DNA from 2 places in the Paenibacillus sp. FSL R7-0345 genome. Region 1 is predicted to be linked to the other one. Evidence: riboswitches for the same ligand, from Rfam matches in the RefSeq annotation. Region 1 holds a riboswitch; the other holds the start of a gene.
The links. A riboswitch is a leader RNA that binds a small molecule or an ion and turns the genes downstream of it on or off. The one in region 1 is predicted to bind glycine.
Positions count from the first base shown of each region.

Region 2: another riboswitch for glycine. It lies ahead of gcvT (glycine cleavage system aminomethyltransferase GcvT); the one in region 1 lies ahead of NST84_RS29795 (amino acid permease).

Region 1 covers NZ_CP152002.1:6,874,214-6,890,541, forward strand. Annotated here, with positions in the region: gene NST84_RS29755 (response regulator transcription factor) at 1-254, shown strand, start outside; gene NST84_RS29760 (HAMP domain-containing sensor histidine kinase) at 242-1,636, shown strand; gene NST84_RS29765 (hypothetical protein) at 1,905-2,144, shown strand; gene NST84_RS29770 (3-ketoacyl-ACP reductase) at 2,220-2,945, opposite strand; gene NST84_RS29775 (iron-siderophore ABC transporter substrate-binding protein) at 3,196-4,284, shown strand; gene NST84_RS29780 (iron ABC transporter permease) at 4,277-5,317, shown strand; gene NST84_RS29785 (iron chelate uptake ABC transporter family permease subunit) at 5,314-6,351, shown strand; gene NST84_RS29790 (ABC transporter ATP-binding protein) at 6,351-7,166, shown strand; gene NST84_RS29795 (amino acid permease) at 7,229-8,620, opposite strand; glycine riboswitch at 8,760-8,839, opposite strand; gene NST84_RS29800 (MFS transporter) at 8,989-10,209, opposite strand; gene araA (L-arabinose isomerase) at 10,594-12,018, opposite strand; gene NST84_RS29810 (L-ribulose-5-phosphate 4-epimerase) at 12,074-12,769, opposite strand; gene NST84_RS29815 (FGGY-family carbohydrate kinase) at 12,771-14,384, opposite strand; gene NST84_RS29820 (GntR family transcriptional regulator) at 14,644-15,729, shown strand; gene NST84_RS29825 (IS256 family transposase) at 15,970-16,328, opposite strand, start outside.
Region 2 covers NZ_CP152002.1:6,417,721-6,434,048, forward strand. Annotated here, with positions in the region: gene uvrA (excinuclease ABC subunit UvrA) at 1-2,387, opposite strand, end outside; gene uvrB (excinuclease ABC subunit UvrB) at 2,971-4,962, opposite strand; gene NST84_RS27895 (flagellar motor protein) at 5,142-5,927, shown strand; gene NST84_RS27900 (flagellar motor protein MotB) at 5,924-6,811, shown strand; gene NST84_RS27905 (hypothetical protein) at 7,054-7,524, shown strand; gene gcvH (glycine cleavage system protein GcvH) at 7,668-8,060, opposite strand; glycine riboswitch at 8,244-8,339, shown strand; gene gcvT (glycine cleavage system aminomethyltransferase GcvT) at 8,562-9,683, shown strand; gene gcvPA (aminomethyl-transferring glycine dehydrogenase subunit GcvPA) at 9,683-11,035, shown strand; gene gcvPB (aminomethyl-transferring glycine dehydrogenase subunit GcvPB) at 11,032-12,492, shown strand; gene NST84_RS27930 (ATP-binding cassette domain-containing protein) at 12,715-13,731, shown strand; gene NST84_RS27935 (ABC-2 family transporter protein) at 13,753-14,559, shown strand; gene NST84_RS27940 (ABC-2 family transporter protein) at 14,595-15,377, shown strand; gene NST84_RS27945 (efflux RND transporter permease subunit) at 15,514-16,328, opposite strand, start outside.

The sequences.
Region 1 (16,328 bases):
GCAGAGAGCTGCTTGCCCGCGGCAGCAAGGTGCCTCTGACCAAAAGCGAATACGATATTTGCGAGTTTCTGGCGAAGAGCCGCGGACAGGTTTTTTCCAAGGAGCTTATCTATGAGGCGGTCTTCGGGTTTGACGGGGAAAGTGACAGCAGCGCCATCACAGAGCATATCAAGAATATCCGCGCCAAGCTGAACAAAGCGGACATTGAAGCCATTGAGACAGTCTGGGGGATCGGTTACAAGTGGAAGCTGTAAAAAGAGCACCGGGGATGCGCCTGCGCACCTTTTTTCTGCAATATCTCCTGATTCTAAGTGCCGGAACCATTTTACTGCTGCTCCTGCTGCTGGGCTTGTTCACGGCGACTTTTTCGGCCAATGTGATTCTGCCCGCCAATTATGCAGAGAAGGAGATCGAGGCTGTTAAGCATGAACTTGAAGCGGGTGACGAAGATGCCGCTGCTGTCATTCCGAAGCTGGCGGACTACGCCATATTTACAGCCGAAGGGAAGCTGCTTACAGGCAGCCTGAATACAAAGGATGCGGATCACGCCCGGGAGCTTATACTGCAAGGCAAAAACCGGGACTCCTATTTCTACACTTCCTTCCGGCATGAAGGGGAGCTCTGGATTTTCCGCTACACGCTAACTCCGCAGTTCGCCTCCCCGCTGCTGCGCAGCTACTTGCCTAATCCGCAGCTGGTGGCCGTGCTGCTCTTCATCCTGGGTGTACTGATTCTGGCCGCTGTGCTTGCCGCCCGATTCGGCCGCAGGCTTACCCAGAAAATGGCCGGCTTACAGGAGGCGACCGACAGCATCCGGCAGGAAAATCTGGCGTTCACCGTCCGGCCAAGCGGAATCATCGAAATCGACGAGATGCTGGTCTCGCTGGACCAGATGAAGGAAGCGCTGCAGGCCTCACTGAAACGCCAGTGGGAGCTGGAACGGTCCCGCAGAGAGCAGATTTCTGCGCTCGCCCACGACATTAAGACCCCCCTCACGATTATCCGGGGCAACGCCGAGCTGCTGCAGGAAACCGTCCAGGATGAAGCCCAGCGGGAATACAACGAATATATTCTGCAAAGTGCAGCGGATATTGAAGCCTTTGTGCAGGAGGTCATTGATCTGTCCAGCCAGCAGGCAGCTCCCCGGAAACGTAAAGCGCTGACGCACCTTACGGATTTAATGGCCGAACTGGAGAGTCAGCTGCGGGCCTTATCCTCAGGCAGGGACATTTCCGCACAAGTTACTATGGACAACGCGCTGCCTGAAAGGATTGTTATAGATAAGGAGCTGCTCCAGCGGGGAATTATCAATATTCTTGCAAATGCTGTAGAGCATACGCCGCCGCAAGGGAAGGTTACTCTGGATATCCGCCGGGATGGGGACGGGGCTATTTCTTTTACCGTTACAGACACGGGCAGCGGCTTCTCCCCGGCCGGATTACGGGAGGCGGCAAGTCAGTTCTACATGGGCGACCAGAGCCGCAGCTCCGGCAAGCATCACGGGATGGGCCTGTACATTGCCGAATCTGCTGCTCAGCAGCATGGGGGAACACTTACACTGGAGAATGCTGCGCCTTCCGGCGGAGCGAAGGTGACAGTGCGGATCAAGACGGATAGCAACACCGGTCCGAGCTGATCCACCGAGCACAGACCGGATCAAACTAAGTGGAAATCCGATATCTATTTTCAGGGGAGACCGCTGAATGAGGATAATAGGTGGAAAAAAGCTACTTAATTCTGCTGAATTTAGATATACGGAGCGTTTTTGGCCCAAATAAGTAGCAATTTTACACCTAATGCTTATAAATCTTAAGAACCTACAGATCTAAGTAGCAAAAATCCAACTAGGTGCCAGACCCTCCGTTTTACCGTAATATATGAATCTATTAGAAAGGAGAGCCTGCATGCACAGAGTCGACAAAATCAGATTTACGCTCTTTTATGGTGAAGCTCCTCCAGCAGACAGTTACGGCTACATGGAGCTCAACCGGGAGGGAAACATGCTTGCGCTCTACACCAAAGACGGTGAGGAAATGGACATCTATGGCGGGCATGAATTCGTCAGGTTAGGTACACTCGGCAGATTCGATGATAAGGACCGTGATCATTTCTATTCGTTATTGGAAAAGGATGGGGTAGGCTGAGCCGTACAGCTGACCGGGAAGCAGAAAAGGCCACCCCTCACGGGATGGCCCATTACCTATACTTGAAAAGATAAATCAGAACGGATTCGTAGCAATGAAGCTCGCCGTCTTCACATACACACGCGGGTTCAATTTAAGCTGGTCGATAATAAACTCCGCGATATCCTCAGGCTGAACGAACTTGGAATCATTGTTCTCCTTGATCAGGTTCAGGTCGAGCGCCAGATCTGTTGCAATGGTGCTCGGGGTCAGCGCCGATACACGGATGTTGTTGCGGCGGACCTCCTGGGCCAGGGATTCGGTCAAGCCGATCATGGCGAACTTGGAGGCGCTGTATGCACTGGAGGTAGCTGCGCCGTTCAAGCCGTTGGTGGAGGAGATGTTGATGATGTCTCCGGCATTTTTTTCAATGAGCTGCGGCAGCACCGCACGTGTTACATAGTAAGTACCCATCAGGTTGACGTCGATCATGCCCTTCCACTCTTCCGGGTCCATCTCCAGCAGTGTGCCGAACGTAGCGATCCCCGCGTTATTGATCAGAATGTCCGCAGCTCCCAGCTCGCTCTTGAGTGCTTCAACCGCTGCATCTACCTGTTCCTTGGAAGAAATATCAGCGACGGCAAAAGCAGCCTTAACTCCGTAGCCCTCAATCTCGGCAGCCAGTGTCTGCAGTGCAGCTTCACTTCTGGCCAGCAGGCCGACGCTGACGCCCTCCTTGGCAAGCGCAACAGCGGTTGCCTTTCCGATTCCTCTTGCTGCTCCGGTTACAATTGCCACTTTTCCTTGCAATGATTGTGCCATGTAAGCAGGCTCCTCTCCAATCTTCTTTTAAAAATCCTCTTCTATTATACTATGTCCGGACAACGGGAGCTAAATGCTCCAGGTGATATTGACGTCTCAAAACTGTCATAAATGCTATCAATCCAAATTTAATTTACCACTTTTTTATTGACACTGCTGGAAATTCCATATATATTGTTCGATAATGAGAATCGTTATCAAGTATTGTTAAATACACAATATAAAGGATGGGGTCACACAAATGAAACACATGAACACAACAAGAAAGTATACTTTCAGAACGCTGCTTGCTCCGCTTGCGCTTACACTTGCGCTGGTAGGCTGCGGTAACAACAATGCTTCGAATAGTGCGGCTTCCCCGACAAACGCTGCGGCTACCACTGCACCAGCTGCTACAGAAGCACCGGCTGCTACAGATGCCGTTCAATATCCGGTTACAATCAAAACTGCACTGGGCGAGGCTGTACTTGAGAGCAAGCCTGAGCGTGTTGTTACCATTCAATGGGGTAATCAGGACGTTGCCCTCGCGCTGGGTGTTGTTCCAGTGGGCTTCTCGGCAGCAAACTTCGGCGTTCAGGACGACAGCGGTCTGCTCCCTTGGACCAAACAGAAGCTGGACGAGCTGGGCGTAACCGATCCAAACGTATTCCAGGATACAGACGGCCTTGATTTCGAAGCGATCTCCGATGCTGATCCGGACGTCATTCTTGCCGCTTACTCCGGCATCACACAAGAAGACTTCGACACACTGAGCCAGATCGCTCCGGTGGTCGCTTACCCGGTTTCCCCTTGGACCACCACATGGCGTGAGCAGGTTAACCTGATTGCTGAAGGCATGGGCATGAAGGCCGAAGGCGAGCAGTTGATCAAGGACACCGAGGACCTGGTGAACGAAAAGCTGACTGCCTATCCGCAAATCGCCGGCAAAAAAGTCGTATGGGTTAACTTCTCCGCTGACGACCTGTCCAAGCTGCATATCTATGCGCCACTTGATTCCCGCGTCTCCTTCCTGTACGAGCTGGGAATGGAATATCCGGAAAGCATCACCAGCCAGATTACGGATCCGACAAGCTACTCTCTGAGCCTGAGTTCCGAGAACGTAGAAGCACTCAACGATGCAGATTTGATTATCGGATATGGCAATGACGAACTACTGAAGGCTCTTCAGGCAGATTCCCTGCTGGGCAAAATCCCTGCGATTGAGCGCGGTTCAGTTGCTTTCATCGACAGCGATACACCGCTTGTTGCTGCCGGAACGCCTAACCCGCTGCCTATTGCCTACACTATTGATGAGTATCTGAAGCTGATCGGCGGAGCTATCGACAAGATAAATGAATAGTTCTGAGACTTCTGAATATAAAAAGCCAGCCCTGCATACCCCGCGGAATTTCACGCTGGTCCTGATCCTCTGCTTCATCCTGCTTGGCTTATGCATTGTCGCCTCGCTGGCCTTGGGCTCGCGTGTGACCAGCTTAAGAGAGCTGCTCGACGGTTTATTTCATCCGGACGTGCAGTCCTTCGGAGCCAACGTAGTCCGCAAGCGGATATCCCGGACAGTATTCAGCATAATGTGCGGTGCAGCGCTCGGCGTATCCGGGGCGCTTATGCAATCGGTCACCCGCAATCCTATTGCGGACCCGAGTATACTGGGAGTCAATACCGGCGCTGCCTTGTTCGTAGTGTGCGGAATTGCCTTTCTAAACATAAGCTCAGCCAGCCAATTCATTTGGCTGGCTTTGGCCGGAGCTGCGCTTACTGCAGTATTCGTATTCGGAATAGGTTCAATGGGGCGTGGCGGAGCCACCCCCATTAAGCTCGTTCTGGCGGGTGCTGCGACAAGCGCGGCCCTTTCGTCTCTCGTCACTGCGATCATGATCCCGCGTTCCTATGTTATGGATAAATTCAGGTTCTGGCAGGTGGGCAGCGTCGGTTCAGGAAGCTGGGATAACATCTCCACCTTCATCCCTTTTCTGATCGCCGGCATGCTGATTGCCGTGCTGACAGCGCCTGCGCTGAATGCGCTGGCCCTGGGCGATGATGTCGCCACCGGACTCGGTGTTAAGACAGGCTTTCTGCGGTTTACCGCCGCTCTCGCAGGAGTTGTCCTTTGCGGTGCAACAACGGCGCTTGCAGGCCCGATCGGTTTTATCGGCCTTTTATCCACCCATGTTATCAGGCTTATTCTGGGCCCTGATCTGCGTTTTGTCATTCCCATGTCGGCGGTTGCCGGAGCTATTATTCTGACCGTAGCCGATGTCGGCGGCAGGCTGCTCGGCAGCCCCGGAGAGCTTGAAGTCGGTGTTGTGACAGCGTTCATCGGAGCACCGATATTAATCATATTAGCTATGAGATCGAAAGTGCGGTCCTTATGACAAATTATCTACCTTCAACCGAATTTATCATGGCTGGCAGACGGCAAAGACGCCGCCGCTGGATACTGGTTACCAGCCTTTTGGGCGTTCTTGCCTGTGCACTCTGTATAGCTATGCTGCTGCTCGGAAATACCATCTATCCGCTTTCGGAGGTAATCCGGGCCCTTTCGGGAGAGCAGATTAAGGGCGTTTCCTTTGCTGTGAGTACAATCCGTCTGCCGCGGATGCTGGCCGGCCTGTTTGCCGGGTTTGCTTTTGGCGTTGCAGGCTACACCTTCCAGACGATGCTGCGTAACCCGCTGGCTAATCCGAATGTCATCGGGATTACGTCCGGCTCCAGTGCGGCTGCTGTGTTCTGTATTGTTATCCTTCATGCCGGCGGGGCTGTGGTTTCTCTGGCCGCCGTCCTTGCCGGTCTGGCTACTGTCATTCTGATCTATATCCTGTCCAGAGGAAGAACCTTTTCCATCGGGCGTCTGATCCTTGTTGGTATTGGCGTACAGGCGATGCTCGATGCCATAATCTCCTATCTTCTGCTGATCAGCTCGGAGAAGGATGTACCTACAGCTATCCGCTGGCTGACAGGCAGTCTCAACGGCTCGCAGATGAGCGAGCTGCCTCCGCTTGTGCTTACAGTGATCATTTGTGCGCCTATCCTAATTCTGCTGGGCAAGCACCTTGATATTCTGGAGCTCGGCGAACAATCTGCATCCTCACTTGGCGTACATACGGACAAGACCCGGATCCTGCTGATTGTCGGCTCTGTCTGCATGATTGCTATAGCCACTGCAACAACAGGTCCGATAGCCTTTGTCTCCTTCCTTTCCGGACCGATTGCCAAAAGACTGACCGGGGCCGGCTTCTCCGGCATTGTCCCTTCAGGACTGGTTGGCGTTGTTCTGGTTCTGGCGGCAGATCTGATCGGCCAGTTCGCCTTCGTGACCCGCTTCCCGGTAGGTGTAATCACCGGGCTGCTCGGAGCGCCGTATCTGATATACCTGCTGATCCAGATGAACCGGAAGGGAGAATTATAATGAATCAGGCGCATACTTTTAAAGTCGAACGCCTCGTAGCAGGCTATGAGAATAAAACGGTCATCCAGGATGTCAGCCTTGTGCTGCCGAGCAGCAAAATCAGCGTCATTATCGGCTCCAACGGCTGCGGCAAGTCCACGCTCCTGAAGACGATGGCCCGGCTGATCAAGCCCTCCTCCGGCACCATTACGATTGACGGAAAGCCGCTTGCCAAAATTGCCTCTAAGCCCCTGGCCCGCACGGTCGGAATGCTGCCGCAGTCGCCGATTGTTCCGGAGGGAATTTCCGTAGCTGATCTGGTTGGCCGGGGCAGATTTCCGCACCAGTCGCTCTTCGGCAGCTGGAGCAAAAAGGACTATGAGGCCGTTGCCGAAGCGATGGAGATTATGAAGATTACGGAATTTGCCAATCATCATATTGATGAGCTGTCCGGCGGCCAGCGCCAGCGCGTCTGGATCGCCATGGCACTGGCGCAGCAGACCGATATCCTGTTCCTTGATGAACCGACAACGTTCCTCGACATCACCTACCAGGTAGAGATTCTGGACCTGCTGACCGATCTGAACCGCAAGCACGGCACTACCATCGTCATGGTGCTGCATGATATTAACCTGTCGGCCCGGTATGCCGACCATATCTTTGCCCTTCATTCAGGCAAGCTGGTTGCTGAAGGCACACCGGATAAGGTTATTACGAGCACCCTGGTCAAAGACATCTTCGGACTGGACTGCGCGGTAATCAAGGACCCGGTTGCCGGCTCGCCGATGATTGTGCCCAAGGGACGCTATCACGCCGATTATGTGCCTGTTCCTTAGCGGATACAGATAGCCCGATATAAATAAAACCACCCCGGTTAACGGAGTGGTTTTTATTGTGTCTACAGCTGGATATGGTTCCCGGCACCGGTATTAATTCCGGTCTCCCCGCGGCTCTTCTGCTTCCTGCTTCTCACCGAATACAGGACGAACAGCAGGATGAACCAGACCGGAGTGAACAGCAGCGCCGGACGGGTCTCCTCGGCAATCAGCATAATGATCAGGATTGCTGCGAACAGCGCCAGAACCATATAGTTAACTGCCGGAGTGAACGGTGCCTTGAATTTGGAGGCAGCCTGCAGGTCCGGACGGTTCCGCTTGTATTTGATGTGGCATACCAGCACTACGCCCCAGACCCAAATAAAGCAAATGGCGCTGACCGTAGTCACAATGCCGAAGGCCTGCTCCGGAACCAGCTTGCTCAGCAGCGCACCGGCTGAAACAACCAGTGTAGAAATGAACAGCGAATTGGCCGGCACATGATTTTTGTTCAGCTTGCCGAACCGGGCAGAAGCCTGATCCTTGCGGCTCAGATTGTAGAGAATCCGGCTGGTCGAGAACATCCCGCTGTTGCAGGCCGACGCAGCTGAGGTCAGGACGACGAAGTTGATAATCCCGGCAGCAACCGGAATACCCACGAGGCTAAAGGTTCTTACGAACGGGCTCTCCGCCGGGCTGAGCTGGGTCCACGGGTTAACGCACAGCAGAACGAACAGCGCGCCGACGTAGAAGAACAGAATCCGCAGCGGGATTTTGTTAATCGCTGACGGGATATTTTTCTCAGGATCAGCCGTTTCTGCCGCCGACACCCCTACGAGCTCTACACCGACATAAGCAAACACGACCATCTGGAAGGAGAACAGGAAGCCTGTGATGCCGTTAGGGAATACTCCGCCATGCTGCCACAGATTGCGGACCGTTACCGCTCCTGCATCTGTCTTGAAGCCCATGACGAGCAGGACAATCCCGAGCCCGATCAGGGCAAGAATCGTAACCACCTTGATTAATGCGAACCAGAACTCCAGCTCGCCGAAGCTTTTGACGGTCAGCAGATTAAGTCCCAGCAGAATAATCAGACAGATGACGGCAGGTATCCACTGCGGGATATCAAACCAGTATTGCACATAGACCCCTACCGCAATGACATCGGCCATCGCCGTCATAATCCAGCAGAACCAGTACGTCCAGCCTGTGACAAAAGCGGCCTTAGGCCCTAAATAATCCTCAGCTATATCCGTAAAGGACTGGTACCCCGCCTTGGACAGCAGCAGTTCCCCCAGTGCCCTCATTACAAAAAACACAGCGATTCCCACAATCAGATAAGTGAACATGATCGACGGACCCGCCTTTTCAATCGCCCGCCCTGATCCCAGGAATAACCCTGTTCCAATCGTTCCTCCAATTGCGATTAACTGTACGTGCCGGTTAGCCAGCTCTCTCTTTAACTCTGCCATGCCTGTTTCCCCCTTATGATTACAGCCTGCTGCTGCCAATAAAAAAAGAGACTGGATACGATCATCCAATCTCCCGGCTCATAAGAATATCAAACACTATCCGCCCTGCGGGCAGCAGCCCGCAAGGCAGATAAATATTCAGTACTCTTCTGTCCTTTTGCCTGAGATTGTGAACCCTTCGGCGCTGCGGTAGCCCGCAGTCTCTCCAGAAGCTGCTCCTGCTATAGTGTGATCCATAGCATTCATAGCCTGTAGTGTATTAAGTTGGTGAAGCGTTAATGCATTCTGATATTCTAACATATTACTCGCGGTGTGAGTATTAGAGCTGTGAAAAAAGTCTCATTGCCAATTTTATACTTAACGTGCGCCTAACCCTGTACCTGCTCCTCCTCAGCCTTTCCGTAAAACTTGAGAAAAACAATGATACCGATCACCGCTACAACGATGCCCGACCAGAAAAACCACACCTGCACCCCGTACCGGTCTGCAACCGGCCCGGCCAGGGCCAGCCCGATTGGAGAAGACAGCATCCCGATGCTGGAAACGAGCGAAATGACGCGCCCTAACGTTTCCGGCTCGTAAGCCTTCTGGATCATAGCCATATAAGGGCCGTTGAACAGCGGAGCAGCAGCGCCCATGAAGAAGGACAGCACAGCAAAGACCACGAAGGCTCCGCTGCCGACAACTCCGCTCAGCAGACAGGTCAGGCCGATAATAACAAGGCTTACGCTCATATAGGTGGAGTCACGCCACTTGGAGGACAATACCGACAGCAGCACGCCCCCGATGATCATGCCGATGCCGAATACCGCCTCTATAACACTCGCGCTGTATCCGCCCCGGCCAAAGTGCTCCAGCGTCATCAGCGGGAACAGCATGGCCAGCGGCATGAAGACAACACTAAAGCCTGCCATGGCAATCGTGATAAAGACAATCTGCTTAGAGGAAACAAAGGTCCGCCAGCCGAGAATGAACTCCTGCCGGAAGGACAGTGCCTGCACCACTTCCGGCTTCGGCTGATGAATCTTCACCATCAGCAGCATGACGTTAGCGATCAGTGCGCCCGCCACATCAAGCAGCAGCACGGTTCCCAGCGATGTAGCCGAGTATACGGCGATCCCAAGCGCCGGTCCCAGGATGCTGGAAGCGGAGAAGACCATCTGCTGCCAGCCCGCTACCCGGGTTAACTGGTCCTCCGGGGCAATCAGCGGGACGGCCGCCTGGAAAGACGGCGCGTGGAACGAAGAGGCCACGGAGCGGATGAACAGTACGACATACACAACCCACAGGCTCGGGTCGCCCCATAAATAGTAAGCGCCCAGGATCAGGCTGGTGACAGCAATCATGCTGTCGGAGATGATCATGGTCCGCTTGCGGTTCCAGCGGTCCAGCCAGACGCCGATGAACGGCCCCAGGATGGCCTGCGGCAGGAAGCCGACCAGCCCGGCGATCATCAGCACAGAGGCTGACCCTGTCGTTTCTGTCAGATGCCAGATAATCGAGAACTGCACCATCGATGAAGTCAGAATCGAGAAAATCTGACCGCTAAAGATAAAAGCGAATGTCCTCTTCCAGTGCATATGATTCATAAATTGTACCTCCCAAAAGTAAATGGATTTCGTTTCTGAAGCAGCTATGCCGTTAGTCAAAAAAAACAGACCCAAGTCCAGTGGGCTTGAGTCTGCTTGCTTTACGTGTCGGAACAGGGCATAGCCAAATAAGGCTCTGCATATAAACCGTCAGGATTACGGCCTATGTCCATACGTATAGATAAGCAACCCAAAAAAGCCCACCTTAATGGTGAAATTTGCTCTTTCGGGTACTCATCTCAAGCGCATGGATGGGGTCATAGCCGCAGTCCTCCTTTTCATAGTTAGCCGTATCTTATCATCGGTAACAGAAGCTGTCAAACCTAAAAAAGCGACAAAAAAAGCAGGCAAGCCAACGCTTACCCGCTCCTCTGAATAATTAGATTATTTAATGATTACATATTCCAAGCCTACGAGCTTAGCGTAGCTGACGATCTGGTCGGTAGTCAGGTTCAGGGAAACCACGGTGTGGTGGCCGCCGCCGTTCTCGATCCAGGCCTTCACTCCGTCCTGGAAGTTAGGCTTAACCTTCCACAGAACACGCGCTACCGGAAGGTTAGGAGCCGCAACCTCAGGCTCAAAGGCTTCCACTTCATTGATCAGCAGCTTGTAGTGTGTGCCGAAGTCTGCCATCGATACAACGACGCCTTCGCCTGCTTTGCCGTCAAATACGAGGCGGGCCGGATCTTCACGGTCGCCGATACCCAGCGGTGATACCAGCACCTTAGGCTTGCTGCTTGCCAGGCTTGGATCAACCTCAAGCATGTGGGACTGCAGAATCGCTTCCTTGCCTTCTGCCATTTCATACGTGTAATCTTCCATGAAGCCGGTGTTCACGTTATGGGCCATTACCTTCAGCAGGCGGTCAAGGGCAGCCGTCTTCCAGTCGCCTTCGCCGGCGAAGCCGTAGCCTTGTGCCATCAGGCGTTGTACGGCCAGACCCGGAAGCTGCTTCATGCCATGCAGGTCTTCAAAGTTCGATGTGAAGGCATTGTAGCCGCCGTTGTCCAGGAAACGCTTCAGGGCGATTTCGTAGCTGGCCTGAACCTTAACGCTCGCTTCCCATGCTTCCTTGCTGTAGCTGCCGTAATCGAAATCGTACTGCTCTGCATATTCAGCGAACAGGGCATTGATCTCTTCTTCCGTTACTTCGTTTACATAAGCAACAAGGTCGCCGATACCGAAGTAGTCAACGGTCCAGCCGAACTGGATCTGAGCTTCTACTTTATCGCCTTCGGTAACCCCTACATTGCGCATGTTGTCGCCGAAACGGGCAACCTTGATGTTGAAGCTCTCGTTGTAAGCAACCGCTACGTCCATCCACTCGGCAATTTGCTTCTGTACATTAGGGCGCTGCCAGTAGCCTACAACCACTTTATTCTGTTTGTTCAGGCGGGCATTGATGAAGCCGTACTCACGGTCACCATGGGCAGCCTGGTTAAGGTTCATGAAATCCATGTCGATCGTTGCCCAAGGAATGCTCTCATTGTACTGGGTAGCCAGGTGAAGAAGAGGCTTCTGCAGCAGCTTGGTGCCGCGGATCCACATTTTGGCCGGGGAGAAAGTGTGCATCCAGGTGATTACACCCGCAACCTCATCACGGTAGTTAACTTCCTTCATGATGGTGGTGATTTTGTCCGCGCTGACTGCCAGATCCTGCAATACAAGCGGGTAAGGCAGAACGCCGCTGTTATTCAGTGCATCGACCATTTCCTGGGCGTGGGCCTTAACTTCTCCGAGTGCTTCTTCTCCGTACAGATGCTGCGATCCAACAACGAACCAGAACTGCTTGTCACTAACTGTTGTCATTTATATTCATCCTCTTCTCTTAAATTGTGATAGTAGGGTAATCCGTACCCCCATATTACTTCTGGCCGTAGTAGGCATCCTTGCCGTGCTTGCGCAAATAGTGCTTATCCAGAATCCGCTGCGGCAGCTCCTCGGCGAAATGATTCAGCTCACGGGCAAAATGGTTCATCTTAGCCACTTCCTCCAGCACCACACTGTTCATAACAGCGGAATGGGCATCCTTGCCCCAGGTGAATGGTCCATGACCCTTCAGCAGTACGCCGGGAACCGCCATAATATCAATGCCCCGCTGCTCAAACGTCTCGATGATTACATGCCCTGTCTCTGCTTCATACCCGCGGTCAATCTCCTCTTGTGTGAGGAACCGGGTACAAGGTACAGCGCCGTAGAAGGTGTCAGCATGTGTAGTTCCCATAACCGGAACATCAAGGCCCGCCTGCGCCCAGACGGTTGCCCACATGGAGTGCGTATGCACAATGCCGCCGATTTCCTTATAATGCTTATACAGCACAGCGTGGGTCGGTGTATCTGAGGAAGGTCTAAGATCGCCCTCAACAACGTTACCGTCAAAATCGACAACGACCATATCGCTGGCTTTCATTTTCTCATAGCTGACTCCGCTTGGTTTAATGACGAACAGGTTACGCTCACGGTCAACCGCGCTGACATTACCCCAGGTGTACTTGATAAGTCCTTGCTTAGGCAGATCCAGATTGGCCTGGAATACCTCTTCCTTCAATTGCTCTAACACATTAACCCCTCCCGTTCTCTACCAGATGATCTACAGCAGCCTGCTCAATCGCCAGTCCTTCCACATACCGCTCCATAAAGAGCTCAAAGCCCTTAACGTCAGCTGCATCCGGATGAATGACCTGTCCTTCCGTATCCTTAAATACCTTGTTATCGAGAAAATCGTCCAGACGCTCCTGCTGCTCCCTGTTCTGCATGAACGCGGCCAGAATCGCCATCCCCCAGGCACCGCCCTCGCTGGCTGTTGCCATTACGGAGACAGGTACGTTCATCGAGGCTGCCACGATCTTTTGACCGACCACAGGTGTTTTGAATAAGCCGCCGTGCGCCAGAATGCTGTCAATTGCGACATTCTCCTTCTTCGTGAGGATGTCCATCCCGATCTTCAGCGCGGCAAAAGCGGTAAACAGGTGCGTACGCATAAAGTTAGCCAGATTGAAGCGGCTCTCAGGCGAGCGTACGAAGAGAGGGCGTCCCTTCTCGATGCCTGTAATATTTTCCCCGGAAAAATAACCGTAGCTCAGCAGACCGCCGCCGTCGGCATCTGCCTCAAGCGCCTTGCCAAACAGCACGCTGAACAGCTTGCCGGAATCCGCCTGGAAGCCCATAGCCTCCGCAAATTCACGGAACAGGCCAACCCATGCGTTGATGTCACTGGAGCAGTTATTCGCATGCACCATCCCTACCGGACTGCCGTCCGGCGTAGTAACCATATCAATCTCCGGATACACGGTGGACAGATCGTTCTCTAGCACGATCATCGCGAATACGGAGGTACCTACAGAGATGTTACCGGTGCGTTTTCTTACACTATTAGTAGCAACCATGCCTGTTCCGGCATCCCCCTCAGGAGGGCACAGCGGAATACCTGCCTGCAAGTCCCCGGACACGTCCAGAATCGCAGCACCCGCTTCAGTTAGTACGCCTGCATGCTCGCCTGCATGATACACCTTTGGCAAAAGCTCTCCAAGCTTCAAAGAATAGCCCTTAGCCGCTGTCAGCTCGTCGAACTGCTTTACCATTGCCGGATTGTAATCCTGCGCAGCTTCATCAATCGGGAAAATCCCCGAAGCATCGCCGATGCCGATCGCTTTAGTTCCGGTCAGCAGCCAGTGGATGTACCCGGCCAGTGTGGTTACAAAATCAACGTCCGGCACATGCTCTTCCTTGTTAAGAATCGCCTGATACAGATGGGCAATGCTCCACCGTTCAGGGATGTTGAACTGGAATGCCTCAGTAAGCTCCTTGGCCGCAGCTCCGGTTGTCGCATTGCGCCAGGTCCGGAACGGAACCAGCAGCTCTCCCTTGCTGTCAAAAGCCATATATCCGTGCATCATGGCCGAGAATCCGATCGACCCCACCTTGCTCAGGGTGACTTCGTATTTCTGCTGTACTTCCTGCTTCAATTCACTGTAGGCAGTCTGCAGGCCCTTGATGATATCATTCAAATCATACGTCCAGTATCCGTCAACCAGCTGGTTCTCCCACTCATAGCTGCCGGAGGCAACCGTCTCAAACTTCCGGTCAATCAGTACCGCCTTGATACGTGTGGACCCAAATTCGATACCCAGTGAGGTTCCTCCCTCAAGTATCGCTTGCCTGATGTTCTGATCCATGCCCACGTTACTCCTCCCTAAGCCAACCTGTTATAATTTTAACAATAAAAAGAAGGCGCTTCCCTTTAACAGCTCCAGTATATTTTTTGTTCGTACATTTGTCAATACAACTTGTAAGATATACATACAAATTAACTTTATGTTTATACATATACGCTCATAGACTATAATAAGCTAATATCTGTGTTACAATATGTACGTACAACTTTTACACAGGCAATACATTCCGTTCTGAACTACCTCGAAAGAAGTGAGTCCGATGAAGACAAAATACCAGATTATTTTTGATGATATAAAAAGCAATATTCTATCCGGAGCCTATAGTGTGGGCGAACAGATTCCTACCGAGCTGGCCTTGCAGGAGACTTATAACGTCAGCCGTCAGACGGTGCGCAAGGCGATTCTGGAGCTGTCTAATGAAGGGTTTTTACGCAGCGAAAAGGGCTCCGGCACCTATGTCAGCAGCCAGTTCCGCTCCAAAGCGGCAGGCGGCTCCAGCAAGCGGACGATTGGGGTCATTACCACGTACCTCTCAGATTATATCTTTCCTTCTATTATCCGCGGGATTGAGGGACGGCTGAATGAGGATAATTATTCGCTGCTGTTGGCCAGTACCAATAATGATGTAGCCCAGGAGAAGAAGGCGCTGGAGATGATGCTGTCCTTCGGGGTCGACGGCCTGATTGTGGAGCCTACGAAGAGTAACCTGTACAATCCTAACATCGCCTACTACCTGTCCTTCAAGGAGCAGGACGTACCGTTCATCATGATCAATGCGTATTATGAGGAGCTGGAGGTGCCGTTCTTTTGCCTCGATGATGTGCAGTCCAGTTATCTGGCTACCAAGGAGCTGATCTCTAAGGGCCATACCCAGATCGGTATCATTGCCAAGATGGATGACCTGCAGGGCAAGTACCGGATGAAGGGCTACATCAAGGCGCTCGGCGAAGCGAAGCTGCGGTTCCATCCCGAGCAGGTATTGTCCTTTGATACCGAGACGAAGCAGGTGCTGCAGGGCAGCCTCAAGACATTCCTGAGCGAAAATAGGGACATGCTGACAGCCATCGTCTGCTACAACGACGAGGTCGGCCTGGAGGCAGTAAATGTATGCCGCCAGCTGGACATCTCGGTCCCGGAGGACCTGTCGATCATCGGCCAGGACAATTCCTACATTGCCAAGAACGCCAACATCAAGCTGACCACCCTGACCCACCCGCAGGAGCAGATGGGCCGCGACGCCGCCGAATGGGTAATCAAGAAGCTGCAGGGCAAAAAGGATCTGCGGAACAGCACCTACTACCAGCCGGTGCTGGTGGAGGGGGAGACGGTGCGGGAGCTGGAGTGAGGGTTTGATGTGCAGAGAAGTGTAAAAGGTACCCGGTTGGGTACCTTTTTGGTTGGGCCAAACAAGCCCGGGGATGGTAGCGATTAGAGGCACTTTTGCCTTTCCTTTCGGCCATTGGGGTAGCGTCAAGAAGTTTGTGTAAGAAAGTGAAAAGTGGGTTCTCAGGTCTTTATTATTTCAATATGGGTGTTCTAGGGGCGGGGGAACCCCGGCCCTAGAACACGGGAATTAGGTTGCTTGCTACAGGTCTTCTAGCACCGGGTACCTGGCTTCAAACATAGCAGTCAGTTTCTTCCGGACTCCCGGATCGCCAAAGCCACGAGTGACTCGCTCGGCAAAACGGCTGTTGTACTCCATTATTTCAAGGTAAATAATTTTCTCTGCTGCGTCCATGTTCGTCAGACTGTTCATCGGCTTAAGACGCTTGCGGATTTCCTTGTTCATTCGTTCAATTGGATTCGAGGTGTAAATGGCCTCCTTTATGAGCGGAGGGTACTTGTAGAATGTCAGCAAGGTAGAGAATTGGTTCTCCCAAGACTGTAACTCTTTTGAATACAACTTGCCCCATTTCGCCTTCACCGTATCGAACGCAGCCAGTG
Region 2 (16,328 bases), 460 kb from region 1:
GTTGCATCCTCCACAGTCATTTCCAGCACATCGGCAATGCTCTTACCTTTATATTTGACCTCCAGTGTCTCACGGTTGTACCGCTTGCCTTTGCAGACTTCGCACGGCACGTATACATCCGGCAGGAAGTGCATTTCAATCTTGATAATCCCATCCCCGCGGCAGGCCTCGCAGCGGCCGCCCTTCACGTTGAAGCTGAAACGGCCCTTTTGGAATCCGCGCACCTTAGCTTCGTTGGTCTTCGAGAACAGATCACGGATGTCATCGAACACACCGGTATAGGTGGCCGGATTGGATCTCGGAGTGCGTCCGATCGGCGACTGGTCGATCTCGATAACCTTGTCCAGATTCTCAAGGCCACGGATTTCCTTGTGCAGACCCGGGCGTACTTTTACCGCTCTATTCAGCTGGCGGGCAAGACTCTTGTACAGAATCTCGTTCACCAGTGAGGACTTGCCGGATCCGGAGACACCGGTCACAGCGGTAAAGACGCCCAGCGGAATCTTTACATTCACGTTCTTCAGGTTATTCTCTTTAGCGCCGCGGATTTCGATCCAGCGGTCATCTGTTGCCCGCCGCTTGGAGGTTACCGGAATGAACTTGCGTCCGCTGAGATACTCGCCGGTCAGGGAATTCGGGTCATCCATAATTTCCTGCGGTGTACCCTGGGCAATTACGCTGCCGCCATGAATCCCCGCACCTGGGCCGATGTCGATAATATAATCTGCCGCCATCATCGTATCCTCGTCATGCTCTACGACAATCAGCGTATTTCCCAGATCCCGCATATGCGCCAGGGTGGAAATAAGCCGGTCATTATCCCGCTGGTGCAGGCCGATACTCGGCTCGTCCAGAATGTACAAGACGCCCATCAGACTGGAACCAATTTGGGTTGCCAGCCGGATACGCTGTGCTTCGCCCCCTGAGAGTGAACCCGCCGCACGGCTGAGCGTTAGATAATTCAGTCCGACGTTAACCAGGAAGCCGAGCCGGCTGCTGATTTCCTTGAGGATCAGGTGGGCGATGGCTGTTTCTTTTTCATTCAGCACCAGATTCTCAAAAAAGGCCTGACAGTCTCCAATGGACAGATCCGTTACATCCGCTACGTTCCGTTCGTTAATGGTAACCGCAAGAATTTCTCTTTTCAGACGTTTCCCTTTGCAGACATGACAAGGTTTGGCGCTCATGAAGCCTTCGATAAACTCGCGGATGCCTTCCGAGGCAGTATCCCGGTAACGCCGTTCCAGGTTCGGAATGATCCCTTCAAAGGCGACAAGGGCATCCTTTTTCTGGCCAAAATCATTCTCATACCGGAAGCGGATCTTCTCGCTGCCTGTTCCGTGCAGCAGCTTGTTCATCTGATCCGGCGTCAGCGTGCTCACGGGCACGTTCTGCGGTATTTTGAAATGCTCACAGACTGATTTCAGAAACTGCGGATAGTAATTGGAGGTACTGCCTGTCCAGGCCAGAAAAGCCCCATCCTCCACCGATTTCTCAGGGTCAGGAATCAGCAGCTCCGGATCGACTACCATGTTCATTCCTAGGCCGTCGCATTCCGGGCAGGCGCCGAAAGGACTGTTGAAGGAGAACATCCTCGGAGCCAGCTCCTCAATACTGAAGCCGCACACCGGACAGGCAAAATTCGAACTAAACAGCAGCTCCTCCTGGCCGATGATATCAACCAGAATCTGGCCTCCGGACAGCTTGAGCGCTGTTTCCAGAGAGTCCGTCAGCCGGGTCTGCACATCGTCCTTGATGACGATACGGTCGACTACAACCTCGATGGTATGCTTCTTGTTCTTCTCCAGCTCGATCTCTTCGGTGACCTCACGCAGTTCTCCATCTACACGTACGCGGACAAAGCCCTGCTTGGAAATGTCGCTGAACAGGCCCTTATGCTCGCCTTTGCGGCCGGAAATAACCGGAGCCAGGATCTGCAGCCGGGTTTTCTCCGGGTATTGCATAATCCGGTCCACCATTTGTTCAACCGTCTGCGACGTAATCTCAATCCCGTGATCCGGGCAATGCGGATGACCGATCCGGGCGAACAGCAGGCGCAGATAATCGTATATTTCGGTTACTGTTCCTACCGTTGAGCGCGGGTTACGGCTGGTTGTCTTCTGGTCAATCGAAATGGCCGGGGACAAGCCGTCAATCGAATCGACATCCGGCTTCTCCATCTGGCCAAGGAACTGGCGGGCATACGCAGAAAGGGACTCTACATAACGCCGCTGCCCTTCGGCATAGATCGTATCGAACGCCAGCGATGATTTGCCGGAGCCGCTAAGTCCCGTCAGCACAACGAAGCGGTCCCGCGGGATCGTTACGTCGATATTTTTGAGATTATGCGCTCGCGCGCCTTTGATTACTATACTTTCGTTCGCCAACGGTAAAACCTCCAATTTCAAATGCGGAAATATTTTGGGAAAACATTTTCGATCCCTCCCAAACCCTCCCTTAGCCAAGGGAGGGCCCCAAGGGTTGCACCCTCTGGACACCCGCAAGGTTTGGCGAAGGAGTAGGGTTGGGGAGACTTAGTTACTTGGGTGCCGGGATCGCTTGTCCCTGCGGGACCGCTGGAACTTCGGCGCTCCGGGGGGGCTGTCCCTTCGGGATGCGCCAATTGCTTCAACTGCGGAGCTGTCCCTTCGGGATGCGCAAGTGCCTTAACTGCAGGGCTGTTCCTCCGGAATGCGCCAAGAGCTTTAACTGCGGGCTGTCCCTCCGGGATGCGCAAGTGCCTTAACTGCAGGGCTGTTCCTCCGGAATGCGCCAAGAGCTTTAACTGCGGGCTGTCCCTCCGGGATGCGCAAGTGCCCTAACTGCAGGGCTGTTCCTCCGGAATGCGCCAAGAGCTTTAACTGCGAAGCTGTCCCTCCGGGATGCGCAAGTTCCTAAAGCATTAGTGCTGTCAGCTTATCTAAAAAGAACGGCTATAATGAGCCGTTCTGTTGAATACATGGTGTGTCCTTACTCTGCACGCAGCTCCAGCAAAGCATCGCGAAGCTCGGCGGCGCGCTCGAATTGCAGATTCTTGGCAGCGTCCTTCATCTCGGCTTCCAGGCGCTGCATCAGGCTTTGCTTGTCTTTCTTGTTCAGCTTGCCGCCGGCACCGGTGAGATAATCGGCCTTGGATTCGGACACTTTGGTGGCCTCGATGATCTCGCGGATCTTTTTGTTAATTGTCGTCGGTGTAATGCCGTGTTTCTCATTATAAGCAATCTGGATTGCGCGGCGGCGTTCGGTTTCGCTGATCGCCTTCTCCATGGAATCCGTTATACGGTCGCCGTACATGATGACCCGGCCTTCCGAGTTACGGGCGGCACGGCCGATCGTCTGGATCAGCGAACGCTCTGAACGCAGGAAGCCCTCTTTGTCAGCGTCAAGAATAGTAACAAGGGATACCTCCGGAAGATCAAGGCCCTCTCTTAACAAGTTAATACCCACAAGGACATGGAATGTACCGAGCCGGAGATCACGCAGGATCGCCATCCGCTCCAGTGTCTTAATGTCGGAGTGCATGTAACGGACCTTAATACCAATTTCTTTAAAGTAATCCGTCAGATCCTCTGACATCTTCTTGGTCAGTGTAGTCACCAATACCCGTTCGTCCCGTGCCACACGTTCACGGATCTCATTGATCAGATCATCGATCTGTCCTTCCGTCGGCCGGACCTCGATAATTGGATCAAGCAGGCCGGTAGGGCGGATAATCTGCTGTACCATTGTATCGCAGTGTTCCATTTCATATGGTCCCGGTGTGGCTGAGACATAGACGATCTGGTCTACTTTGTCTTCAAATTCCTCAAACTGCAGCGGCCGGTTGTCCAGGGCGGACGGCAGGCGGAAGCCATGCTCAACGAGCACGGTTTTGCGCGCCCGGTCACCGTTATACATCGCCCGGATCTGCGGGAGTGTAACATGGGACTCATCAATTACGATCAGCATGTCATCCGGAAAATAATCCAGCAGCGTATACGGGGTCGCCCCGGGTTCACGGAAGGTCAGCGGTCCAGAGTAGTTCTCGATCCCCGAACAGAAGCCGACTTCCTTCATCATCTCAATATCGTATCGTGTCCGCTGCTCCAGGCGCTGCGCTTCCAGCAGCTTGCCGGCATCACGGAGCACCTCCAGCCGCTCCTCCAGTTCACGTTCAATATTAACCAGAGCGACTCGCATGGTCTCTTCCTGGGTAACAAAGTGTGAGGCCGGAAAGATGGCAATATGATCGCGCTCACCGATCAGCTCTCCGGTCAGCACATCAATTTCAGTAATCCGCTCAATCTCGTCACCGAACAGCTCGACCCGGATTGCGTGCTCACCCTGGGAAGCCGGGAAGATTTCGACAACATCGCCGCGGACACGGAATGTGCCGCGTACAAAGTTGAGATCATTGCGCTGATACTGGATATCCACCAGCCGGCTCAGAATCTGGTTACGCGGCTTCTCCATTCCGACACGCAAAGAGAGCAGCAGGCTGCCGTATTCCTGCGGCGATCCGAGACCGTATATACACGATACGCTCGCCACAATAATGACGTCACGCCGTTCAAACAGCGAGCTGGTTGCCGAGTGGCGCAGCTTATCTATCTCTTCATTTATGCTGGAATCTTTCTCGATGTAAGTGTCAGAGGAGGGAATATAGGCTTCTGGCTGGTAGTAATCGTAGTAGCTGACGAAGTAATCAACGGAATTGCTCGGGAAAAACTCCTTGAATTCACTGGCAAGCTGTGCGGCCAGCGTCTTATTATGTGCAATGACCAGTGTAGGCCGGTTAAGTTTAGAAATCATCTGTGCAATGGTAAAGGTCTTGCCTGTACCGGTTGCTCCCAGCAGCGTCTGGTGCTTCTTGCCCTGCCGGATGCCGTTCACTAATTCTTCAATGGCATGAGGCTGATCGCCCTGGGGTGTATACTCGGACTCCAGTTTAAAAGTCTTCGTACTGACGACAATATCACTCATTTGCCCGTCTCCCCTCTATCGTCTAAAATATATTAATGTACTATAATTGTGGTCTGTTTGCGCTAATCCCATACGGTTTAAAAAATATGGAAGATAAGAATGCGTGTTCCCGTTTATTATACAGTGTTGCCTACATGGATGCAAACCATAATATATAGAATGCTAAGGAGACTGATCCCATGGATATTACCTCGATTATCGGCCTCCTGGCCGGACTTGCCGCGCTGATTGGCGGTTTTTTTCTGGAAGGCGGAACCCTGTCCGGACTGCTTCAGCCGAACGCCGCACTGATAGTGTTCGGAGGCACGCTGGCCGCAGTACTCGTCAGCTTTCCCGCCTCCCGGCTGCGCTCTGTACCGGCTGCGCTGCGCTTCGCGTTTGGCAGACAAGCCGATACCAATACTGAAAGAGCCGCAGAGCTGGTGACCATGGCGGCAACTGTCCGCCGGGGCGGTGTCCTGGCACTGGAGCGGCAGGCCGAGGATCATTCCGACCCCTATACCCGTGAGGGCTTGCTGCTGATTGTGGACGGTGCTGACCCGGACCAGGTGCGGCAGATTCTGGAGCTTGATATGGATGCCAAAGAACTCAAATACGGCAGCTACGCCAAAATCTTTGAGGCAGCCGGGGGCTACGCTCCTACAATGGGCATTATCGGTACCGTCATGGGTCTTATACATGTGCTGGGCAGCCTCTCCGACCCGTCCACACTTGGTTCCTCCATTGCCGTTGCCTTTACGGCGACCTTGTATGGTGTAGCGAGCGCTAATTTAATATTTTTACCCATCGCTTCCAAAATCAAATCCCGCAGCCAGACGGAGCTGGCCACCATGGAAATGCTGCTGGTCGGTATCCTCGCCCTGCAGAACGGAGATCCTCCGCATCTGGTGCGCAAGAAGCTGAGCTCCTTCGTCCCGGATGATGCCGGCGCAGATTCAGACGGTCTGCCAAGAGGTCTGCTATGAGGCAGAGAAACCGGCGTGTACCGGGATTAGACGGGCATGAACCGCGGGACCGCTGGATGATAACCTATGCAGATCTGATTACGCTGCTGCTGATTTTTTTCGTCGTCATGTATGCTATGAGCAGTCTGGATACGGAGAAGTACAAGATTGTAACCGGCTCATTGTCCGAAACCTTCCGCAGCGGCAACCCTGTACTCGAAGGCGGGAGCGGTGTGCTGGACGGAGAAGACGGAAGTCAGGATACCCCAACTGCAGGAGGGCAAAACGAAGGAAGCAACAGCGGGAACGGTGCGGCTGATTCCGGTAACGACGGAACAGGCAATACAGGCACCGGCTCCGGAACAGCACCTTCAGCAGAAGGACAGGATGGAGATCAGCCGCCGTCCGCGCGCGAGCTGGCCTTCCGCGAGCAGGAAGCCAAGCTGAATGCGCTTATGGACGTGATCACCACCTATGTAGAGGATAACAACCTCGGTGACCAGATTTTTGTGGCGGACAAGCCGCAGGGCATTGCCATTACGCTTAGCGACCGCTTCCTGTTTGATGCCGGACGAGCCGAGCTGAAGCCGCCGGCTTTTCCGGCGCTGCGCCAGCTCTCAGGATTGTTCAGCGGGATTGGCGCGTCGATCAGCATTGAGGGGCACACAGACAATACACCGGTATCTGCCGGCTCGCAGTACAACGACAACTGGGAGCTTTCCGGAGACCGCGCCTTATCGGTACTGCGCTTTTTTCTGGACAATGAGGGGCTTGACCCCGGAACCTTTCAGTATGCTGGATATGCCGACACCCGGCCCGCTTACGATAACTCTACCGCAGAAGGGCGCCAGAAAAACCGCCGTGTGGAACTGATTGTGCTCCGTCAGCTTCAGGAGGAAGAATAGCAGATTCATTTCACCCAAGAGATCAGCAGAGTTTAATATCTAAATTTTGCTGATAGGGAGTCTGAAATTGAATGAATAAACTCCATGAAATAACAACTGAATCCTCACGATATTGGGGTATGATCCGACTATATATCTCTTTGCTGCTCACTGCTTTTGTCTCAACCTGGATTACTTTGGGGATTGGTTTTACATCCAATGTACTAATTATGTTTACTTCGCAGGATTTTTTCTGGGAGGAAATGGCCTACAGCTATCCCGTCAGCAAGCTGGTCTGGATGGCAGTGCTGTATGTGCTGGCCGGAGGAACGTTTGCCTTGGCCTGGTATGTCTATTGGCGGACACTTTCCAGTCATTCGGAGACCAGAGTCATCCGCTGCTTTCCACTGCAGCTACTGTTTGCTTACGTACCGCTGCTACTGCTTTTTTTGCAGATAAACCCTGTTTATAACCCGGATCAGATGATTCCCTTAGCCGCTGGCGAAGTGAAATATTTCCTCTGTTTAGGTATGTCTGCAGTACTGCTATTTCCGTTTTACTCTATTTTCACCTACCGTTTTGTGCTGCATGTCAACGCTTCGCCAAGCCGTACTATTAGGCTTCCGCTCCTCCTCATTTCATTTGCACTAATTGGCATCGGTCTGCTGCCGCTGTTATGGCGGCTCGCCCCATATCTTTACCCTGAGCTCAACAACTTCCCAAACCTTTATTAAGGACAGCTGTGTAAACAGCACAAAGAGACGAAATCGACGCGGCTGATTAAACCGCGCAGCAATTTCGTCTGCTATATTACAGGTACTCCTCCTTCTAAGAAGGCGAGAGCACCTGTTTTTTATTTGCACAAATGGTATGTCCTTTATTCCCCGATCAGTTCCCGGTAAGCAGCCGCATCCAGCAGTCCGGAGGCAGCCTCGCTGAACTCGCCGTCAAGCTCAAGCTCAAAAATCCAGCCGCCGCTGTAAGGCTCATCGTTAAGCAGCTCCGGGCTGGCTTCCAGTGCATCGTTGATCCGGGTCACCTTTCCCGAGACGGGTGAATATAATTCGGAAACTGTCTTTACAGACTCAATGCTGCCTACGCTGTCGCCTGCCGAAATAGCAGCCCCTACTTCAGGAAATTCCACAAATACGATATCCCCGAGCAGATGCTGGGCATGATCTGTAATCCCGACCCGTACTACGCGTCCTTCACCCTGCTGAGCCCATTCATGCTCTTCACTGTAACGCAGGTTGTCTAACACTTCACTCATTTCAAGCCGCCTCATTTCCGAATTTGGTGTTGTAAATGTAGTTATAGACTAAAATACGTGCTTGCGCAATGTCAATATAACTGACAGGAAATTTAATTTTGTCATCTTTTTGACGTTTTTTATGTTGACGGGCGGCTCAATACCCGGTTTAATGGAGACATTAGAAGTTCATATGGTTTGCGAATGATGGCATAGGGAGAGACTGCCTCCCGAAGACAGCGCCGAAGGAGTAAGCCCCGCGCGGGTGAATCTCTCAGGCAAAAGGACCTGTGCCGGACGCATCTCTGGAGAGCATCAGTCCCTGCATCCGCAGCGCACTGATCACCAACGGGGAAACCTGCCGAAATAGCTCCGGGCGGGGTAACTCTCAGGTACAAAGGACAGAGCGGAACGCTATTATGCACGTTAAGTGCGTATTTTAGTGACCGCTCTGTCCTTTTTTTGTTGTCTATCGGAACAGCCGCTTTGGCTTGTGTGTAATCAGATCAGGGGAGTGAGCACATGGATGCTTTGAAGAGAACGCCTTTTTACAGCCTTTATTCCGCTTATGCGGAGGCCAGATGCATCGATTTCGGCGGCTGGGAGCTGCCGGTGCAGTTTACAGGGATCGTCAAGGAGCATGAAGCGGTCCGCCAGCAGGCCGGATTGTTCGATGTATCGCATATGGGGGAATTCATGGTCAGCGGGAGCGGCTCAGAAGCCTTTCTGCAAAAGATGACGACGAACGATGTCAGCCGGCTGGCTGACGGTGCGGCACAGTACACCCTTATGCTGTATCCAAACGGCGGGGTCGTAGATGACCTGCTTGTCTACCGCCTTGGTGAGGAGCGCTACATGCTTGTTGTCAATGCCTCCAACATCGATAAGGATTTCCAGTGGCTGCAGGAACATTTAATTGCTGAATTCAGCGGAGTGAGCCTGAAGAATGTCTCTGATGATACGCTGCTGCTGGCACTGCAAGGGCCGCTGGCAGAAACGATTCTCCGTGAAGTTACCTCGGCAAATGTTGCTGGGCTTAAGCCTTTCCACTTCATCGAAAAAGCCGAGGTCTGCGGCGTAGAGGTACTGCTCTCCCGTACCGGCTACACCGGCGAAGACGGCTTCGAGCTGTACGCCCCGGTGGATACGGCCGCTGCTTTGTGGAACGGCCTGCTCGCAGCCGGCGCCCCGCATGGCCTGACGCCAGCCGGCCTCGGCGCACGCGACACGCTCCGCTTCGAGGCCAAGCTGCCGCTTTACGGACAGGAGCTGTCGGCAGACATCACCCCGCTGGAAGCGGGCGTGCAGTTCTTCGTCAAGCTGGACAAAACCGACTTCATCGGCAAGGATGCGCTGGTGCAGCAGAAGGAAGCAGGACTGCCCCGCCGCTTAGTCGGGCTTGAGATGATTGACCGCGGGATTCCGCGTTCCCATTATCCCGTATACGCGGACGGCGTAAAGATCGGTGAAGTAACAACCGGGACCCAGTCCCCGACGCTAAAGCGTAACCTGGGGCTTGCACTGATTGATGCGGCCTACAGCGGAATCGGCACAGAGGTTAATGTGGAGATCCGCGGCAAACAGCTGAAAGCAGCTGTGGTTAAAGCGCCATTTTATAAAAAGAGCCAAGGAGTGAAGCCGTAATGAAGCACCGCTATCTGCCCATGACCGAACAGGACCGCCAGGAGATGCTGGAAGCGGTCGGTATTCAGTCCGTAGATGAATTGTTCGCTGATATTCCGCAGTCTGTCCGCTACCAGGGTACTATGCCGATGTCGGAAGCGCTGGATGAATACGCACTGCTCCGCCATATGAAAGAGCTGGCTGACAAGAATGCCAGTTTTGATACTCACACCAGCTTCCTTGGAGCCGGAATTTATGACCATCATATCCCGGTTGTTATCAACCATGTGATTTCCCGTTCGGAGTTCTATACTGCTTATACCCCGTATCAGCCGGAGATCAGCCAGGGCGAGCTGCAGGCGATTTTCGAGTTTCAATCCTATATCTGCGAGCTTACCGGCATGAAGGTGGCCAACGCCAGCATGTACGACGGCGCTACTGCCTTCGCAGAAGCAGCAGTTCTGGCAGCAGGTGCTACCAAACGCAAAAAGCTGATCGTTTCCCGCACCGTCCATCCCGAAGCCCGCCAAGTATTGGCTACATCGGCCGGTGCCTGGGGACTTGAAGTTGTGGAAATTGATTATAAAGACGGCGTAACCGATCAAGCCAAGCTGGCCGAAGCAATCGACGCGGATACTGCAGCTGTACTGGTGCAGTCACCGAACTTCTTCGGAGCGATCGAGGATCTCGGTGCAATCGAACCGCTGATCCATGCGGTCAAAGGATTGCTCGTTGTCAGCGCCAACCCGCTGGCACTGGGCGTTCTGGAAACGCCGGGCAAGCTCGGAGCCGACATTGTAGTCGGTGACGCGCAGCCGCTGGGCATTCCTGCTTCGCTTGGCGGACCTACCTGCGGATTCTTTGCTGTAGCCGAGCCGCTGATGCGCCGGATGCCGGGCCGGATCGTCGGCCAGACCGTTGACCGTAACGGCAAACGCGGATTCGTGCTCACACTGCAGGCCCGCGAGCAGCATATCCGCCGTGAAAAGGCGACCTCCAACATCTGCTCCAATCAGGCGCTGCTGGCGCTCTGCGCTTCCGTCTACCTGTCCGTTATGGGAAAAGAGGGCATGCGTGAGGTCGGCGAGCTGAATATCCGCAAGAGCCATTATGCTGCCGGCAAACTTGGAAAGCTTACAGGCGCTGCTCCGGCATTCACCGCTCCGTTCTTTAATGAATTCGTGCTGAAGCTTCCTGAGGGAAGCAGTGTCAGTGAAATCAATTCGATGCTTGTTAAGGAGGGCTACCTCGGCGGTTACGACCTCGGCCGTGATTATCCCGAGCTGGCCGGACATATGCTGGTTGCCGTTACAGAGAAAAGAAGCAAGTCGGAGATTGATCAATTCGCAAGTGTACTGGAGGGCTGTTTATGAAACCGGAACAAAGTCTGATTTTTGAGCTTAGCCGTCCCGGCCGCTCAGCCTATTCCCTGCCGGTATGCGATGTTCCCGAAGATGAAGGTATTGATTCGCTGATTCCCGCCGGTCTGCTGCGCAGCGAACCTGTCGTTCTGCCGGAAGTATCCGAAGTGGATGTCATCCGCCATTACACTGCCCTTTCCCGCCGCAACTTCGGCGTCGACAACGGCTTCTATCCGCTCGGCTCCTGTACGATGAAATACAATCCGAAGATCAATGAGGATGTTGCCCGCTTCCCGGGTCTGGCTAAGATTCATCCGTACCAGCCGGAAGAGAGCATTCAGGGTGCCCTTGAATTAATGTATACTCTGCAAAAAGATCTGGCCGCCCTGACCGGCATGGATGCCGTCTCTCTCCAGCCTGCTGCCGGCGCCCACGGGGAATGGACCGGCCTGATGATGATCCGCGCCTACCACGAAAGCCGCGGCGAGAAGCGCACGAAGGTCATCGTGCCGGACTCCTCGCACGGCACCAACCCGGCCAGCGCTGCAGCTGCGGGTCTTGAAACCGTAACGATCCCGTCCAACGCCAAAGGCATGGTTGACCTGGAAGCCCTGAAGGCTGCAGTCGGCAGTGACACGGCTGCGCTGATGCTGACTAACCCGAGCACGCTCGGCCTGTTCGAAACGCAGATTGTCGAGATTGCCGAGATCGTTCACGAAGCAGGCGGCCTGCTGTATTACGATGGCGCAAACTCCAATGCCATCATGGGCATTACCCGTCCGGGCGACATGGGCTTTGACGTTGTGCACTTGAATCTGCACAAAACCATGAGCACCCCGCACGGCGGCGGCGGCCCGGGAGCCGGACCTGTCGGCGTGAAGTCGATCCTGATCCCATTCCTGCCGCAGCCAACTGTCGTCCAGAACGAAGACAGCAGCTACTCGCTGAACTACGGCGGGCCGGAATCCATCGGCCGGGTTAAAGCTTTTTACGGCAACTTCGGCATTCTTGTCCGTGCCTATGCTTACATTCGCACATATGGACCGGATGGCCTGCGCGAGGTATCCGAGAACGCTGTGCTGAATGCCAACTATATGATGCACCGGCTGGCACCGTATTTTGAAATCCCGTATCCGGGCGTCTGCAAGCATGAGTTCGTCATGTCAGGACGCAATCTCAAGCAATACGGGGTGCGTACGCTGGATGTAGCCAAACGGCTGCTCGACTTCGGCTATCACCCGCCAACTGTCTACTTCCCGCTCACCGTCGAAGAGTGCATGATGATTGAGCCGACCGAGACCGAAAGCAAGGAAACACTCGACGGCTTTATTGAAACGATGATCCAGATCGTCAAGGAAGCCCAGGAGACGCCGGAGATCGTCATCAACGCTCCGCACACGACCGAAATCAGCCGTCTGGATGAAACCCAGGCTGCACGCAAGCCGGTATTGAACTGCTCTTGCGGTTAACCTGTCTAAATACCTGTAATACAATTAATAGCCGGTCCGGATACCAAGTATCCCGGGCCGGCTTTTTCTGCCGCTTCCGTGAACAATACAATCCAACCAATCTGCTTACCCAATATATATTTCAGTTGCCGATCTATTCCGCCAGTTTTCGACAGTAAACAAGTGCTATATTTAATAGAATGTCGTTTTTGCAGCACTATTTGGAATAAAGGAGGAGTAGCCTTGAGTATTATAGAAGCCCGGGGACTGACCAAGTCCTTTGTGCAGGCTGTGAAAGAGCCGGGATTGAAAGGTGCGCTCAAGCATCTGATTGTCCCCAGGAACATTACAAAAGTGGCTGTTCATCCGCTGGATCTCAGCATCGAAACCGGTGAAACTGTCGCCTACGTGGGACCGAACGGTGCCGGGAAGTCCACGACGATAAAGATGCTAAGCGGCATCCTGAAGCCGTCCGGGGGCAGCATTTCTGTAAACGGTATCAATCCGTACAAAAAAAGAATGGAGAACGCCGCCGGGATCGGAGCCGTCTTCGGCCAGCGGACCCAGCTGTGGTGGGACATCCCGATTGTCGAATCCTTTTCGCTGCTGAAGGATATTTACCAGATCCCTGATCCGGTATACCGGAATAATCTGGAGCAGTTTATTGAACTCCTGGGCATGAATGAATTCATTCATTTATCCGCCCGGAAGCTCTCACTGGGGCAGCGCATGCGCGCCGATCTGGCTGCAGCCCTTTTACATAATCCGCCCATTGTCTATCTCGATGAGCCGACGATCGGGCTTGATGTATCCGTAAAGCAGAAAATCCGCGAATTTATCAAAAAGATTAATCAGGAGCAGCAGACCACCGTCATGCTGACCACCCATGATCTTGGCGACATTGAGGACCTGTGTAAACGGCTGATTATCATCGACCACGGCATGATTATTTATGACGGCAGCCTGAGCGAAGTGAAATCACGGTTTGCGAGGAGCCGGGTCATCTTCTTTCAGGTCGGTTCACCCATGCCGGAGCTGTTCGCAGAGCTGGAGCGGACTCCCGGAATCAGGCTTACGCTGCAGAATGATCAGGAATTCTCTGTTGCTTTTGACCGGTATGAATATACCGCCAGCGATGTGGTCAGCCGGGTGATGCGCCATGGCGAGGTGATTGACTTCCGGATGGAGGATGCCAACATTGAGCAGGTGATCAAGGCTGTATATGACGGTAATCTCGACCTCAATCAGCAGGCCCAATAAGAAAGGAGGACCTTCACAGCCATGTCTGCCATTTCACTAAAAAAATACAGAAGCATTGCAAACCGCTCCCTGCAAAATGTGCTGGCCTACCGTACCTCCTACGTGATCGGCTTTTTGGCTAATACCGTGAACCTGCTGGCGATCTACTTTTTGTGGCAGGGCATTTACAGCGGCCGCAGCGAGGTCGGCGGGTATACCTGGGATCAGATGAAGACCTACCTGCTGGTCACCTTTTTAGCCAACTCCGTACTCTCCTGGTATTCCGAAACCTCTATCTCCGGCAAAATCCTGGACGGCAGTGTAGCGATGGATCTGCTGAAGCCGCTTGATTTCCAGAGTGCCCGCTTCTCCGAGACACTGGGGGCCAGTCTGCTGGAGGGTGGAATGAGCGCGGTTCTGCTGACGCTTTTTGCTTCCTTTGTGTCCGGAATTACCCTGCCGCATTCGCCGCTTGTCTATGTGCTGTTTGCCGTAAGCCTGCTCTGCGCCGTTTTGGTCAAATTCGGTGTGGTGTATCTCGCGGCGTTGCTCTGCTTCTGGTCGACCGGCTCAATGGGTATCGTCTGGACGCGGATTGCTGTTACTAACCTGCTGTCCGGTGCGCTGGTGCCCTTGGCTTTTTTCCCGGACTGGCTGGAGCGGCTGGCCTTGTGGCTGCCGTTTCAAAGCATCATCCACACGCCGACGATGATCTTTTTGCAGCAGGCCGGTACTGCCGAGAGTCTGAAGCTGATTGCCTTGCAGGCATTCTGGGGAATCGCCCTGTGGTTCGCCGGCAAAGCGATGTGGAACTGGGCGGTCCGCCAGGTAACGATTCATGGAGGTTAAGCTGAAAGGAGTGAGAACCGGTGCGGGTGTCACGGATGTTTTATCTGTATAGAAGGCTGTACGTACAGCAGCTCAAAGCTATACTCGAATATAATAAGGATTTCTATATATTAATGTGTTCTGCCGCGTTAACGCAGGTGCTCGGCTTTGTGTTCCTCTGGGTCATTTATGACCGGATACCCGACATCAACGGCTGGCAGTTCTGGGAAGTGACGTTTATGTATGCGATGATTTTTGTGACGGAGGGCGTCGGATCGCTGTTCTTTGAAGGCACCTGGCGGATGAGCCGGCTGGTTAATCTGGGCGAAATGGACCGCTACCTGCTGCGTCCGGTACCTGTTGTGCTGCAGGTCTTCTGTACAGGGATCGGGATTAATGGTCTCGGCAACCTGCTGATCGGCGGAGTCATCATCTGGCAGTCGCTGGTCCATGGCAATGTGAACTGGACTCCAGGTAAAATCGCCATTATCCTCCTGCTCCTGATAACGGCGGTGATTATCCGCGTATCAATCAATCTGGCAGCCAATTCAGCCGCCTTCTGGATCAAGAATGCCGGCAACGCCTTTCCGCTGATGGTCCATAACCTGGCCGATCTGGCCAAGTACCCGCTGTCGCTTTTTCCGCAGGCGATCCGTGTATTTGTCTCCACCGTGCTGCCGTATGCTTTTATCAGCTTCTACCCGGCTACTTATATTTTCGGCAAAAGCGGCTGGTCCGGCTGGTGGATGCTCGCCCCTGTTGCCGCAATAGGGAGTATGGCAGCCGCGTACGGCATCTTCCGTTTCGGACTGTCACGTTATGAGAGCACGGGCAATTAGCCGCGCGGGCGCTTGCTGACCTTACTGATGCGGCGCATCTCAAACTACAGGGGCAGTGCGGAATTTCCGCACTGCCCCTGGCCTTTATCCTGAAATGTTTGACTGTATCATATTCCGCTTCACAATCAACCCATCCTTACAATGCCGCTTCGGCCTTCTTCCCCGCTTCCTTCCGCTCCTTGGCCGATCTGCGGAAATACAGCAGCTCATATACCGCCGGTACAACCAGCAGCGTCAGAACGGTTGCTGCCGTCAGGCCGCCGATTACGACAATCGCCAGGCTCTGGGAGACGATGCTGCCCTGCTCGGAATGTCCGAACAGCAGCGGCAGCATGGCGCAGACGGTGGCAATTGCGGTCATCAGAATCGGGCGCATCCGTGTTCCCGCCGCTTCAAGAATGGCCGCACGGATGGTCATATGCTCTTCATTCTGCTTAATCCGGTCTATCAGAACAACCGCATTAGTGACTACAATACCGATCAGCATCAGGGCACCGAACAATGCGGTAAAGTCAGGCGTTATGCCCGAGATGATTAAGGCCACAATGGCTCCGATTGCCGCCAGCGGCAGCGAGAACATGATTGCAAGCGGCGCACGCAGTGTCTTGAAGGTCAGCACCATGATCAGGTACACCAGACCGATCGAGATCAGGGCTGTCATTCCAAGATCGCCGAAATCGCCGGCCTGGTCAGCGGAGGCTCCCCCGGCAAACAGGGTTACGCCTTCAGGCAGGACAAGACCGTCTGTCTGCTTTTTGATCTCTGCCCCGATTGCCGACACCTTCTTCGCATCCACCTCTGCGGTAATCCGCACATAAGGCTTGCCGTCCTTATGGTAGAGCATCGCAGGCTGCTCCGTTACCTCAAGCGAAGCTACAGCCGAGAGCAGCTGCGGCCCTCCGGAGGTCATTACCGTAATCTGCTTGAGGTCCTCCTGCGACTGCGGCTGCA